DNA from 2 places in the Streptomyces sp. NPDC051452 genome. Region 1 is predicted to be linked to the other one. Evidence: riboswitches for the same ligand, from Rfam matches in the RefSeq annotation. Region 1 holds a riboswitch; the other holds the start of a gene.
The links. Region 1 has a riboswitch for ZMP and ZTP ahead of ACIBA9_RS28075 (glycine hydroxymethyltransferase). Riboswitches for the same ligand answer to the same signal wherever they lie in the genome.

Region 1 (7,215 bases):
CCGCCACTGCCGCAGCGCGCGCAGCAACAGCGCCGCGTCCCCACCGCCCCCGTCCGTGCCCACCTCGCGGGTGGCCACCGCCTGCAACACCGTCGCGGTGCCGAAGCAGACCGCCGCGCCCAAGGCGCACATCATTCCGAACAACACGAAGTGACTCTAGGCGAAGGGCGGATCGCGGGGGCCGCCTGTACGGGCGGACCCCGCGATCTCTAGGCTGGCCCGACAGCGAACGGTTCCGGCCGGTGCGGCCACGGGGGGAGACACCAGACATGACCACAGGACAGTCACCGGCGGCCAGGCGGCTGCGCTCCGGCACGGTCGTCCTCGGCGGCATGGGCCTGCTGGCCGCCGCCCTGACCGCCTGCTCCTCCGACCCGGACAAGCGCTGCGTGGACCGCGACAGCTACACCTACGGCAAGGGCTACAAGGTCGTCTCCGACAAGTACTGCAAGTCCACCACGTCCTCGACGCACGGCGTCTGGTACTACGGCGGCAGCAGGAAGGGCGGCCGGGTCGACAGCGGTTCCTTCTCCAAGCCCCACAAGGGCTCCGGCGGCTCGGGCGGCGGCGGTGTCCACCGCGGCGGCTTCGGCGGCGGTAAGGGAGGCTCCGGCGGCTGACCGGAGGACCTCGCATGGAACGCCGTACGATCACACCCCGCCCCGACTGGCAGCGCGTCGTCGAGGAGCAGGGACTCGTCTATCCGCTCACCCGCCAGCCCGACGGCTCCCTGCGCCCCTACTGGGACGAGAGCGCCTACTACGTCTTCTCCCTCGACGAGGTCGAGGCGCTGGAGGAGACCGTCGCGGAACTGCACCGCATGTGCCTCGCGGCCGCCGAGCACCTCGTGGCGAAGGACCGCCTCGGCGACCTCGGCATCACCGACCCGCGGGTGGCCGAGGCGGTCACCGAGGCCTGGCGGCGCCGCGCCGAACTCCCGTCCGTCTACGGGCGCTTCGACCTGCGCTACGACGGCACCGGCCCGGCCAAGCTGCTGGAGTACAACGCCGACACCCCGACCTCGCTGGTCGAGGCCGCCTCGCCGCAGTGGTTCTGGATGGAGGACCGCTTCCCCGGCGCCGACCAGTGGAACTCCCTGCACGAGCGCCTGGTCGACGCCTGGCGCGCACAGGCCGCCCTGCTGCCCCCGGGAAGTCCCCTGCACTTCGCGCACTCCTCGGCCGACGAACTCGGCGAGGACCTGATGACGGTCGCCTATCTGAAGGAGACCGCCGAGCAGGCCGGCCTCGACACCGACTGGCTCTCCATGGAGGAGATCGGCTGGGACAGCCTCTCCGGCCGCTTCGTCGACAACCAACTGCGTTTCATCCGCGCCCTGTTCAAGCTCTACCCCTGGGAGTGGCTCACCACCGACGCCTTCGCCGGGCACGTCCTGGACACCCTCGACAACGGCGGCGGCACCGGCAGCACCCTGTGGATCGAACCCGCCTGGAAGATGCTGCTCAGCAACAAGGCGCTGCTGGCGGTCCTGTGGGAGCTGTACCCCGGCCACCCCAACCTCCTGCCCGCCTACCTCGACGGCCCCCGCGAACTGGCCGGATCGTCCGGCTATGTCGCCAAGCCCCTGCTCGGCCGCGAGGGCGAGGGCGTCACCGTGCACCCGCCCGGACGGCCGCCGGTCCTGCGCGACGAGGCCTGCTGCTACCAGCGGCTCGCCCCGCTGCCCGCCTTCGACGGCAACCACGTCGTCCTCGGCGCCTGGGTCGTCCGCGACGAGCCGGCGGGCCTCGGCATCCGCGAGTCGGCCGGCCTGATCACCGACGCGTACGCCCGCTTCCTGCCCCACGTGATCCTCTAGGGCTCCGCGGTCGCTCGGATGGTGGACGCCGCAGCTGTCCCGGTCGGCGTGCCCGGTAGGCTGGCCGACGGGCCGTGACTGGCGCGCTGGGATGGGACGGACCATCGGGGAGCGGCCCGAGCGGGAAAACAGTGCCGTGCGCCTGGGCCGAACGTGAACGCTGCCCGTCCACCGTCCGGAGGTCCCCATGCCAGAGCAGCAGCCCCTCTCCACCGAGTCCACGGCCTTCCGCGCCGCCCTCGACGTCGTCCGCGCGGTGGAACCGCGTATCGCGGACGCCATCGGCCAGGAAGTCGCCGACCAGCGCGAGATGCTCAAGCTGATCGCCTCCGAGAACTACGCCTCGCCGGCCACCCTGCTGGCGATGGGCAACTGGTTCAGCGACAAGTACGCCGAGGGCACCGTCGGCCGCCGCTTCTACGCCGGCTGCCGCAACGTCGACACCGTGGAGTCCCTGGCCGCCGAGCACGCCCGCGAACTCTTCGGGGCCCGGCACGCCTACGTCCAGCCGCACTCCGGTATCGACGCCAACCTCGTCGCCTTCTGGGCCGTCCTCGCCGACCGGGTCGAGGCCCCCTTCCTGGAGAAGACCGGTGTCCGCCAGGTCAACGACCTGACCGAGGCCGACTGGGCGGAGCTGCGCCAGGCCTTCGGCAACCAGCGCCTGCTCGGCATGTCCCTGGACGCCGGCGGCCACCTCACCCACGGCTTCCGCCCGAACATCTCCGGCAAGATGTTCGACCAGCGCTCCTACGGCACCGACCCGGTCACCGGCCTGATCGACTACGAGGCCCTGCGCGCCCAGGCCCGCGAGTTCAAGCCGCTGATCATCGTCGGCGGCTACTCGGCCTACCCCCGGCTCGTGAACTTCCGGATCATGCGCGAGATCGCCGACGAGGTCGGGGCGACCCTGATGGTCGACATGGCCCACTTCGCGGGTCTCGTCGCCGGCAAGGTCCTCACCGGCGACTTCGACCCGGTACCGCACGCCCAGATCGTCACCACGACCACCCACAAGTCGCTGCGCGGCCCGCGCGGCGGCATGGTCCTGTGCGACGACTCCCTCAAGGATCAGGTCGACCGCGGTTGCCCGATGGTCCTCGGCGGCCCGCTCCCGCACGTCATGGCCGCGAAGGCGGTCGCCCTCGCCGAGGCCCGCCGGCCCGACTTCCAGGACTACGCCCGGCGCGTCGTCGACAACTCCCGCGCGCTCGCCGAGGGCCTGACACGGCGCGGCGCCACCCTCGTCACCGGCGGCACCGACAACCACCTCAACCTGATCGACGTCGCCACCTCCTATGGGCTCACCGGCCGCCAGGCCGAGTCCGCCCTGCTGGAGTCCGGCATCGTCACCAACCGCAACGCCATCCCCGCCGACCCCAACGGCGCCTGGTACACCTCCGGCATCCGCATCGGCACCCCCGCGCTGACCACCCGCGGCCTGGGCACCGCCGAGATGGACGAGGTCGCCGGGCTCATCGACCGCGTCCTGACCACGACCGAGGCCGGCACCACCAAGTCGGGGGTGCCGTCCAAGGCCCAGCACGTCCTGGACGGGAAGATCGCGCGGGAGATCTCCCAGCGGGCGACCGACCTGGTGGCGGGCTTCCCGCTGTACCCGGAGATCGACCTCGGCTGACCCTCGGAGACCGATCACCCCCGCACCCTCTGAGACAATGGTGAGCATGGCGACTGACCGACCTCGCGTGCTCTCCGGAATCCAGCCCACCGCCGGCTCGTTCCACCTCGGCAACTACCTGGGCGCCGTCCGCCAGTGGGTGGCCCTGCAGGAGTCCCACGACGCGTTCTACATGGTCGTCGACCTGCACGCGATCACGGTCCCGCAGGACCCCCGCGAACTGCGCGCCAACACCAGGCTCGCCGCCGCCCAGCTGCTGGCGGCGGGCCTGGACCCGGACCGCTGCACGCTCTTCGTGCAGAGCCACGTGCCGGAGCACGCCCAGCTCGCCTGGGTCATGAACTGCCTCACCGGCTTCGGCGAGGCCTCCCGCATGACCCAGTTCAAGGACAAGTCCGCCAAGCAGGGCGCCGACCGGGCCTCCGTCGGCCTGTTCACGTACCCGGTTCTGCAGGTCGCCGACATCCTGCTGTACCAGGCCAACGAGGTGCCGGTCGGCGAGGACCAGCGTCAGCACATCGAGCTGACCCGTGACCTCGCCGAGCGGTTCAACGGCCGGTTCGGCCCGACCTTCACCGTCCCGAAGCCGTACATCCTCAAGGAGACGGCGAAGATCTACGACCTGCAGGACCCGTCGATCAAGATGAGCAAGTCGGCGTCCACGCCGAAGGGCCTGATCAACCTGCTCGACGAGCCGAGGACGACGGCGAAGAAGGTCCGCAGCGCGGTCACCGACACCGACACCGTCATCCGCTTCGACACCGAGAGCAAGCCGGGCGTCAGCAACCTGCTCACCATCTACTCGACGCTCACCGGCGAGACCATCGCCGAGCTGGAGGCGAAGTACGAGGGCAAGGGCTACGGCGCGCTCAAGACGGACCTCGCCGAGATCATGGTCGAGTTCGTGACGCCGTTCCGCGAGCGCACCCAGCAGTATCTGGACGACTCCGAGACCCTCGACTCGATCCTGGCCAAGGGCGCGGAGAAGGCTCGCGCGGTCGCCGCCGAGACCCTCGCGCAGGCGTATGACCGGGTCGGCTTCCTGCCCGCGAAGCACTGAGGCGTACGACCGCACACACGTCCCGGGAACAGAGCGCTGCACATCACTTCGGTTGCGCCTGCCTTGGAGACGGCCGTGGTCGTACAGTCGATACCCGGACGACTGAGAACACAACAGACGTGACGAAGGAGACGACGTGGGGACCGTAACGATCGGCGTTTCGATCGCGGTCCCGGAGCCTCACGGCAGCCTGCTCCAGGAGCGGCGCGCGGGCTTCGGCGACGCCGCGGCTCACGGCATCCCCACGCACGTCACCCTGCTCCCGCCGACCGAGGTCGAGGGGGCCGACCTGCCGGCCGTCGACGCGCATCTCGCCGCGGTCGCCGCGGCCGCCCGGCCGTTCCCGATGCGGCTGTCCGGCACGGGCACCTTCCGGCCCCTGTCCCCGGTCGTCTACGTCCAAGTCGTCCAGGGCGCCGAGGCGTGCGCCTGGCTCCAGCAGCGGGTGCGTGACGCCTCCGGGCCGGTGGCGCGCGAACTGCAGTTCCCGTACCACCCGCACGTCACCGTCGCGCACGGCATCGACGACGCGGCGATGGACCGGGCCTTCGAGGAGCTGGCGGGCTTCGACGCCGAGTGGCCGTGCACCGGCTTCGCGCTCTACGAGCAGGGGCCCGACGGGGTGTGGCGCAAGCTGCGGGAGTACGCGTTCGGCGGATCCGTGGTGCCGCCGCAGCCCGGTCACGCCGACGTCGGGCGCGGCACCATCGCCAGCCTGTAGCCCGCGCGGGCTCCCGGGCCCCACCGGGCCGCCGTCAGAACGGCAGCCTGCGGAACAGCGGCCGCGGCGCGTGCCGCAGCGCCGCCATCACCAGGCGGAGCGTGCCGGGCACCCACACCGTCTCCGCGCGCCGGCGCAGCCCCGCTTCCACCGCCGAGGCGACCGCCTCCGGGGTGGTGGCGAGCGGATCCCGGCGCCGCCCGGCCGGCACCGGCGTACGGACGGTGCCGGGGCGTACGACCATGACGTGCACCCCGGTGCCGTACAGGGCGTCGCCGAGGCCCTGGGCGAAGGAGTCGAGCCCCGCCTTGCTGGAGCCGTAGATGAAGTCGGCGCGGCGGGCCCGTTCGCCGGCGACGGAGGAGAGGACCACCAGGGAGCCGTGGCCCTGGGTCTGCAGGGCGCGGGCGCTGACCAGACCGGCGGAGACGGCCCCGGTGTAGTTGGTCTGGGCGACCCGCACCGCGCGCACCGGGTCGCGTTCGTCGTGCGCCTGGTCGCCGTGGATGCCGAAGGCGAGCAGCACCAGGTCGATGTCGCCCTCGGCGAAGACCTTGCCGAGGGCCGTCTCGTGGGACTCGGGGTCGAGGGCGTCGAAGGCGACGGTGCGGACGTCGGCGCCGAGCGCGCGCAGGCTCTCGGCGGCCTGGTCGAGGGCGGGGGAGGGTCGACCCGCCAGCCACACCGTGCGGGTGCGGCGGGCGATCAGCCGGCGCGCGGTGGCCAGCGCGATCCCGGACGTTCCGCCGAGGACGAGCAGGGACTGGGGGAGGCCGAAGGCGTCCTTCACGGCAGCTCCTAGAGGCTAGAGGTCGAGTCGGCGGGCGAGGTCGGAGACGAACACCCCGCGCGGGTCGAGCCGGGCGCGCAGGTCCCGGAAGTCGGCCACGCGCGGGTACATGGCGGCGAGCAGTTCCGGCCGCAGCCGGGAGTCCCTGGCGAGGCAGACGCGCCCGCCGGCCGCCGCGACCTCCTCGTCGAGTCCGTCGAGGAACGCGGCGAGGCCGGGCAGCGTGGCCGGGATGTCCAGGGCCAGGCTCCAGCCCGGCACGGGGAAGGAGAGCCAGCCGGGGCCGGCCTCCCCGAGCCGTTCCAGGACGGCCGGCAGGGCCGGACAGCGCCGGTCGGCGAGGCGTCGCACGATGCGGCGCAGCGTGTCCTCCCGGCCGTGGCCGACGGCGAACTGGTAGCGCACGAAGCCGCCGCGGCCGTAGAGCCGGTTCCAGTGGGGCACGCCGTCCAGGGGGTGGAAGAACGCGGACAGGCGCCGGATCTCACCGGTGCGCGCGCGGGGTGCCGTGCGGTACCAGAGTTCGTTGACCAGTGCGGTGGCGGCCGGGCCGAGCAGACCCTCGGGGACGAAGGCGGGGGCGGCCGGCAACCGGCGGGGGTGGAAGGAGAGCGTGCGCCGCCGGGCGCGTGCGCCGGCGCCGAGGGCGTCGAGGGGCGTGTGGTCGCCACGGGTGAGGACGGCGCGACCGGTCGCCGCGCCCCGGGCCCGCGGGTCGATCCGGGCGGACGCGTACCGGTAGCGGTGGTCGCCCGAGGCCATGCGGGCCAGCAGATCGTCGAGGTTCGCGACGCGTTCGGTGTCGACGGTCAGATACGACGACTCCACCGCGAGCAGCCGGAAGGTGGCCGTCAGGATGACGCCGGTCAGGCCCATGCCGCCGGCGGTCGCCTCGAACAGCGGGGTGCCGGGGCTGACGGTGCGGACCTCGCCGTCGGCGGTGAGCAGTTCGAGGGAGAGCACATGCCGGGCGAAGGAGCCGCTGACGTGGTGGTTCCTGCCGTGGACGTCGGCCCCGATCGCCCCGCCGACGGTCATCTGGCGGGTGGCGGGGGTGACCGGCGGGAACCAGCCGAGCGGGAGCAGTACGTCCATCAGCCGGTGCAGGGTGACACCGGCGTCGCACAGCACGATGCCCTCGCTCGCGTCGACCACGTGCACGCGGTCCAGGCCCGTCATGTCGAGG
Region 2 (7,215 bases), on a different contig from region 1:
ACGAGCGTGGTACCGGTGATCCAGGCGGCGTCACGGGAGGCGAGGAAGGCCACGGCGGCGGCGATGTCCTCGGGCTCGCCGACCCGGCCGAGGGGATACAGCTCGCGCACGGCACCGAGGTCGTCCTCGCGCCCCTCCCACGCCGAGGTGCGGACCGTGCCCGGTGCCACGAGGTTCACCCGGACGCCCCGGGCCGCGGCATGTCCGGCGAGGGTGCGGGTGAGGGAGCCGAGGCCGGCCTTGGCCGCGCTGTAGGCGTGGTTGCCGAAGTCCTGCCGGCCGTTGACCGAGCCGATGCTCACGACGGCACCGCGCCCGGAGGCGGCCAGGTGCGGGAGTGCGGCGCGGCAGCAGCGGTAGGCGCCGGTGAGGGTGACGTCGAGGTCGAGTGCCCACGCCTCGTCGGGGTCGTCCTCGAAGAGCGGGGTGTCCGGGGTGCAGTGGGCGGCGCTGTTGACCAGCACGTCGAGCGAGCCGAAGGCGGTCACCGCGCGGGCGACGGCCGCCTCGACACCGGCCCGGTCGGTCACGTCGCACGCGAACGCCTCGGCGTCCAGGCCGCGGCGGCGCAGTGCGGCGGCGGTTCGCTCGGCCTCCGGCAGGTCCCGGTCGGTGACCAGGACCCGGCCGCCCTCCTCGGCGAGCCGCCCGGCGACGGCGGCGCCGATGCCGCGGGCGGCGCCGGTGACGAGAACTCCGTGTCCCGCGAAGCGGGTGTGATCGGTCATGGCCCGACGGTACGGCCGTGCGGGCCGCCCTTTCCCCGGAACCGGGACACCGGGCGGCCCACCGGTGTCCCGTGCCGTCCGCCGGCCGGAGTGGGCGGCGGACCCGTACGGCTGGCGGGCGCGGCCTCGGCGGACCCGCCCCGGGCGTGTGTGTCAGTGGCCCCGCCGGATCCATTCCTCCAGGTGGGGTGCTTCGGCGCCGATGGTGGTGGGGTCCCCGTGGCCGGTGAGGACCTTGGTGTGCGGCGGGAGGGTGAGCAGACGGTCGCGGATGGAGTCGATGATCGTCGGGAAGTGCGAGTAGGACCGCCCGGTCGCGCCGGGGCCGCCCTGGAAGAGGGTGTCGCCGGTGAAGACGGTGCCGAGACCAGGGTCGTGGAGGCAGACGGCGCCGGGGGCGTGTCCCGGGGTGTGCAGGACGGTCAGGTCGGCGCCGGCGGCCTCGATGACCTGCCCGTCGAGGAGGTACCGGTCGGGGTCGCGGTCCGGGTGGGTCTGCTTCCACAGGGGCAGGTCGTCGGGGTGCAGCCAGATGAGGGCGCCGGTGCGGTCGGCGAGGGCGGGGGCGGCGTCGATGTGGTCGTTGTGGGCGTGGGTGCACACGATGGCGATGAGCCGGCGGCCGGCCACGGCCTCGGCGATGGCGTCGGCGTCGTGCGCGGCGTCGATGACGATCACCTCGCGTTCGTCGCCGACGATCCACACGTTGTTGTCGACGTCCCAGGTGCCGCCGTCGAGGGTGAACTGGCCGGAGGTGACGAGTCGTTCGATGCGCGTGGTCATCACAGCACCACCACCGAACGCAGCACGTCGCCCTGGTGCATCCGCTCGAACGCCTGCTCCACCTGGTCGAGCTGGATGGTCTCGGTGACGAACGCGTCGAGCGGCAGCCTGCCCTGCAGATGCAGGTCGATCAGCACGGGGAAGTCACGGCTGGGCAGGCAGTCGCCGTACCAGGAGGACTTCAGGGCGCCACCGCGGCCGAAGACGTCCAGCAGCGGCAGTTCGATCTTCATCTCGGGGGTGGGCACCCCTACCAGGACGACCGTGCCGGCGAGGTCGCGGGCGTAGAAGGCCTGCCGGTAGGTCTCGGGCCGGCCGACGGCCTCGATGACGACGTCGGCGCCGAAGCCGCCCGTCAGCTCGCGGATCGCCTCGACCGGGTCGCTCTGGCGGGAGTTGACGGTGTGGGTGGCGCCCAGCGTGCGGGCCTTGTCCAGCTTGCGGTCGTCGATGTCCACGGCGATGATCCTGACGGCGCCCGCCAGGTTCGCCCCGGCGACGGCCGCGTCACCGACACCGCCGCATCCGATGACGGCGACGGTGTCGCCCCGGCCGACGCCCCCGGTGTTGAGCGCGGCCCCGAGACCGGCCATCACCCCGCAGCCCAGCAGTCCGGCGACCGCCGGGGAGACGGCCGGGTCGACCTTGGTGCACTGGCCCGCGGCCACCAGCGTCTTCTCGGCGAACGCGCCGATGCCGAGCGCCGGGGAGAGTTCCTGCCCGGTGGCGGCGAGGGTCATCTTCTGCCGGGCGTTGTGGGTGTCGAAGCAGTACCAGGGGCGGCCGCGCCGACAGGCCCGGCACTTCCCGCACACGGCACGCCAGTTGAGCACGACGAAGTCGCCGGGTGCCACGTCGGTGACGCCCTCGCCGACCGACTCCACGACACCGGCGGCCTCGTGACCGAGGAGGAAGGGGAAGTCGTCGGAGATCCCGCCCTGCTTGTAGTGCAGGTCGGTGTGACAGACACCGCAGGCCTGGACTTGCACGACGGCTTCGCCGGGCCCGGGGTCGGGCACCACGATCGTCTCGACCCGTACGGGTTCGTCCTTCCCCGGTGCGATCACGCCGCGTACTTCCTGCGCCATGGCCTGGCCCCTTTCATCGATTGCTACCCGCTCGACCCTACGCGCGAGGGATCGGTGACGGGGACGGACCACGAGGGTGATGGGGATCTTTCCGCGTCGGCGGGCGTCCGCGCGCGAGCGCGGCGATCGGGTGAGAATTTGACCGAATAATGCCATTCGATGATGGCAATGTTTTTGCGGGGTGCGGGAGTTCGCCTGGTGTGTGCCTCGCGTCGGGGCAGGCCTAATGGAGACATGCCTTCTGACGGCCGCAAGGGACGTACCGCATGCCTGTTCTCGGCAGGCGTCTCGCCATGGCCCGGATCGGCGGGCGAACTCTGCAACGCCTTCCCGGTGTTCGCCGACCATGTGGACGAGATCTGCGCCCGCCTCGATCCGTATCTGGAACTACCGCTGTCACGCGTGCTGTTCGCGGCGGTCGGCACCCCCACGTCGGCACTGCTGGAGCGGGCCTCGTTCGCCGGCCCGGCGCTCTTCGCGCTCCAGGTGGCGCAGTACCGGCTGCTGGACGGCTGGGGCATCCGGCCGGACGTGGTGTTCGGCCAGGGGGCCGGGCGGATGGCGGCCGCGTACGCCGCGGGCGTCTTCCGGCTGGCGGACGCCTGCCACGCGGTCGGCACCCTGGCCCGGCTGCTGGCCGGCCGTCCCGGAGCGGCGGCGCACTCCCCCGGGCCGGCCGGGATCCTCGACGCCTACGGCCGTACGCTGGCCACCCTCCACCCGCGGGCCCCGCGCCTGCCGCTGCTGTCCGACCTCACGGCGCGCCCGGTGGGCGCCGAGACCGCCGAGCCGGCGTTCTGGGTGTCCTCCGCGCCGGTTCGTTTCGCCGAGGCGGCCGGCCGGCTGCACCGGGACGGTGTGCGCACCTGGCTGGAACTGGGACCGGGGGATCCGCTCACACGCATGCTTCCCGGCTGCCTGCCCGAGGCACCGGGCGCGGCCTTCGCCCTGGTCCGGGACTGGCGGGCGCTGCGGGAGCGGACGGGCGGGGGGTGAGGGGGGTGATGTCACGGCGGCGGGGCCGCCCACGCCGGACCGGCCACGACGGCCGGGGTCACCGGTAGGGCGGTTGCCCCGGCCGCGGTCGCGCTCGCGCGTGCCGCAGCCGTGCGGCGTGGCGGGAACGCGAAGGGCCGTCCCGGTCGGGACGGCCCGCGTGCCCGGGGCGGGATCAGTGGATGGCGGACGCCAGGCCGAGCAGGGGCGCGGCGGGGGCGAGGACCTGCTCCACCTGGTTCAGCTGGTTCAGCTCCTGGAGGTGGTCCAGGGACTTCAGCTGTTCGGAGACCCGGGGCACCCGGTCCCGGTCCGGCGCCGGAAGGTCACTGGCGGCGAGCGAGTCCAGCGTGGCCATCGCGCCGAGCTTCCCGACGAGCGGGGTGCCGCCCGCGGCCGCGTGCGCCGACGGTACGGCGAGACCGGCGAGACCCGCGGCCAGACCGACGGCGGCGGCGATGCGTCGTGTTGAGATCATGCCTTCAGCAACGGCGGCGGGCCCCCGCCGGACACGGGCGGCGCGGCGCGCTCACCCGTGAGGCGGAGTACGGCGGCTGCGCTTGCCGGGGCCGCGGAGCCGGAGGACGCTCGAAGGTGGGCCGAGCGGCCCGTTCCTCCTCGGGCCGCAGGCGCCTGAAGGAGGTCACCATGGGCACCGCTACAGGCTCCGTCTTCGACGCGGAGACACTGCGCCGGGGCATAGAGGGGAACACCGGAAACACTCTTCTGTCGCTCTACGCCGACGACGCGGAGATCCGTATCGTCGACCGCGACCACGAGCCCAGCCACCCCACCGTCCTGCACGGCCGGGGCAAGATCGCCGAGTTGCTGGACGACATCTACAGCCGCGACATGACGCACAAGCTGGAGCAGTGCGTGATGCAGGGCGACCGCGCCGCCTTCAGCGAGACCTGCGAGTACGCGGACGGCACCCGCGTACTCGCCGAGTCGATGGTCGTCCTGCGGGACGGCAAGATCACCGAGCAGCTGATGGTGCAGGCCTGGGACACCTAGCAACTCCCGGGCAGGACAGCCGGTTCGAGGAAGATCGCGAGGGTCCCGGTCGGCGCCTGGGCCGACCGGGACCTGCTCGGCCCGGGCGGCACCGGGACCCGCCGGGCACACCCTCGGTTACGCTGTACGCGGGTCGTGACTGGCGCTGAGGTGGAGAAACCACCGGGGAGCGGTCCGTGGTGGTTGCCGCGCGCCTGGGCGAGGAGAGTCGATCCAGCCCAGGAGTGTGCAGCATGACCCAGGCCCGTCTCATGGACGGCACCGCCCTCGCCCGCCGTATCGTCGAGGACACCGCGAAGAAGGCCGCCGACCTCACCGCTCGTACCGGCACCGCGCCCTGTCTGGCGACCGTGCTGGTCGGCGAGGACCCCGCTTCCGTCACCTACGTCCGCATGAAGCGGAACCGCTGCCGCCAGGCGGGCATAAAGTCGCGTCACGTGGCGCTGCCCGCGACCACGACCACCGCCGAACTCGTCCGCACGCTGCGGGAGTTGTCGGACGACCCGGGGGTGCACGGCATTCTGCTCCAGCACCCGGTGGGCGACCACGTCGACGAGCGGGCCGCGTTCGAGGCGATCGCGCCGGAGAAGGACGTCGACGGCGTCACCTTCGCCTCGTTCGCCACGATGAGCTTCGGTCTGCCGGGCTTCGTCTCGTGCACGCCCGGCGGCATCCTGCGGCTGCTCGACGAGTACGGCGTCGACCCGGCCGGGAAGCGGGCCGTGGTGGTGGGCCGCAGCGCGATCCTCGGCAAGCCGGTGGGCATGCTGCTCCTGGCCCGGGACGCGACCGTGACGTACTGCCACTCGCGCACCCGGGATCTGTCGGCGGCGGTCCGCGAGGCCGACATCCTGGTCGCCGCGGTCGGCCGGCCGCGGTTGATCCGCGGACAGGACGTCAAGCCCGGCGCGGTCGTGATCGACGCGGGCTACAGCCCGGGCAACGTCGGCGACGTCGACTTCGACTCGGCCGTGGAGCGCGCCTCACTGATCACCCCGGTGCCCGGCGGCGTGGGCCCGATGACGATCGCCACACTGCTGGACCAGACGGCCGACGCCGCCGCCCGGCAGCTCGGAGCCTAGGGCCTTCCTTTCGGACCAGGCCGACCGGAGCGGAGGCGCCGCATGGCCTACCCCCTCCTGCGGAGCGGTCCGGCTCCGGCGGAGGGGCCCCGGACAGGGCCCCGGGGGAACGGCTCCGGTGGCTCAGCGTCCAGGCGACCTACGACATCACGGCACCGGCCTTCCGGTCGGTACTCGGGGCCGACTTTGCTGACGGCCCCGGGGGGTCGTGGCGGCGAGCCGCCGAACGCGCGGCGGAACCGCGGCAGTCGTACGGGGGGCCGGTCGGGGACGGCGCCACGGCGGGGGTTTCCGCCGCCCGGGCGGGCGGCGGGCGGGCTCAGGGGGTGAGCACCATCCGGAAGCGGGCGCGGCCGTCGAGCATCTTCTGGTACGCCTCGCCCGCGTCCTCCAACGGCACGTTCTCGGTCATCGGACGGATGTTGTGCAGGGCGCTGAACGCCATGGTGTCCTCCACGTCCTGCGAGGTGCCGGACGGGTGGCCGCGGACGGCCCGGCCGGCCAGCAGCAGCTGGGCCGGGTTGATGCCGAGCGGTGCCGTGTCCGCGCCGATGACCACCAGTTCCCCGCGGGGCGCCAGGCCGTCGACGGTGGCCGTGATCGCCTCGGAGTTTCCCGCGGTGGCGAGGATGACATCGGCACCGCCCAGGGACTGGAGCGCCTCGGCGACGGAGGTGGACGCCGAGGTGCTGTCGACGTAGTGGTGGGCGCCGAGTTGCTTGGCGAAGTCGGCCTTCTCCTGGCCCCTGGCGATCGCGACGGTCTCGAAGCCCATCGCGACCGCGTACCGCACACCGAGGTGGCCGAGGCCGCCGAGGCCCAGTACCGCGACCAGGTCTCCCGGCCGGCCGGAGCTGCGCCGCAGCCCGTTGAAGGTGGTCACGCCCGCGCAGGCGATGGGTCCCGCATCGCTCGCCGACAGGGCGTCGGGAATCCGGGCGAGGGCGTCGACGGGGGCGATCACCTTGCCGGCGAAGCCACCGTCGTAGGTCCAGCCGGGGACCTGGAGGTTGACGCACACGATGAAGTCGCCTTGGCGGCACGGGGTGCAGTGGCCGCAGCTGCCGCCGAACCAGCCGACCGCGACCCGGTCGCCGACCTGGTACCCCCAGTCCCGCGTGTCCTCGCCCAGCTCCTCGACGCGGCCGGCGATCTCGTGTCCGGGGACCACCGGGAACGTGACGCCCGGGAGCATGTCGTTCACGAAGAGGGAGTCGCTGTGGCAGATGCCGCACGCCTCCACGGCGACCCGGACATGGCGGGGTCCCGGTCGCGGCACCTCCCGCTCGGTCAGCTCGAAGGCGCCGCCCGCGCTCGTCACCTGCGCGACTCGATAACTGGTCATCTGTCTCTCCGGAGAACGGGTAGGACGGTCCCCCGCACCAGCAGACCAGCTCCCGGTCGATCGCGCGCGCTGAACGTCGTCCCGCGGCGGTGACCTGGCTTTTCGGCTTGGAGGTCAGTCACCTGCCCTGCGCGTGACGTTCAGCAGGTACTCCTTGCGGTTCAGCGGGTTGTGGTCGG

Region 2: another riboswitch for ZMP and ZTP. It lies ahead of ACIBA9_RS02190 (bifunctional 5,10-methylenetetrahydrofolate dehydrogenase/5,10-methenyltetrahydrofolate cyclohydrolase); the one in region 1 lies ahead of ACIBA9_RS28075 (glycine hydroxymethyltransferase).

The regions. Positions count from the first base shown of each region.
Region 1 covers NZ_JBITEB010000014.1:112,953-120,167, reverse strand. The annotation lists gene ACIBA9_RS28090 (DMT family transporter) at 1-135, opposite strand, end outside; gene ACIBA9_RS28085 (hypothetical protein) at 270-620, shown strand; gene ACIBA9_RS28080 (glutathionylspermidine synthase family protein) at 635-1,819, shown strand; ZMP/ZTP riboswitch at 1,884-1,974, shown strand; gene ACIBA9_RS28075 (glycine hydroxymethyltransferase) at 2,007-3,458, shown strand; gene trpS (tryptophan--tRNA ligase) at 3,505-4,518, shown strand; gene ACIBA9_RS28065 (2'-5' RNA ligase family protein) at 4,655-5,239, shown strand; gene ACIBA9_RS28060 (decaprenylphospho-beta-D-erythro-pentofuranosid-2-ulose 2-reductase) at 5,274-6,029, opposite strand; gene ACIBA9_RS28055 (FAD-binding protein) at 6,045-7,215, opposite strand, start outside.
Region 2 covers NZ_JBITEB010000001.1:525,416-532,630, reverse strand. The annotation lists gene ACIBA9_RS02220 (SDR family NAD(P)-dependent oxidoreductase) at 1-728, opposite strand, end outside; gene ACIBA9_RS02215 (MBL fold metallo-hydrolase) at 882-1,511, opposite strand; gene ACIBA9_RS02210 (S-(hydroxymethyl)mycothiol dehydrogenase) at 1,511-2,599, opposite strand; gene ACIBA9_RS02205 (acyltransferase domain-containing protein) at 2,834-3,595, shown strand; gene ACIBA9_RS02200 (hypothetical protein) at 3,771-4,073, opposite strand; gene ACIBA9_RS02195 (nuclear transport factor 2 family protein) at 4,244-4,609, shown strand; ZMP/ZTP riboswitch at 4,735-4,816, shown strand; gene ACIBA9_RS02190 (bifunctional 5,10-methylenetetrahydrofolate dehydrogenase/5,10-methenyltetrahydrofolate cyclohydrolase) at 4,843-5,691, shown strand; gene ACIBA9_RS02185 (alcohol dehydrogenase) at 6,011-7,036, opposite strand; gene ACIBA9_RS02180 (GTP-binding protein) at 7,151-7,215, opposite strand, start outside.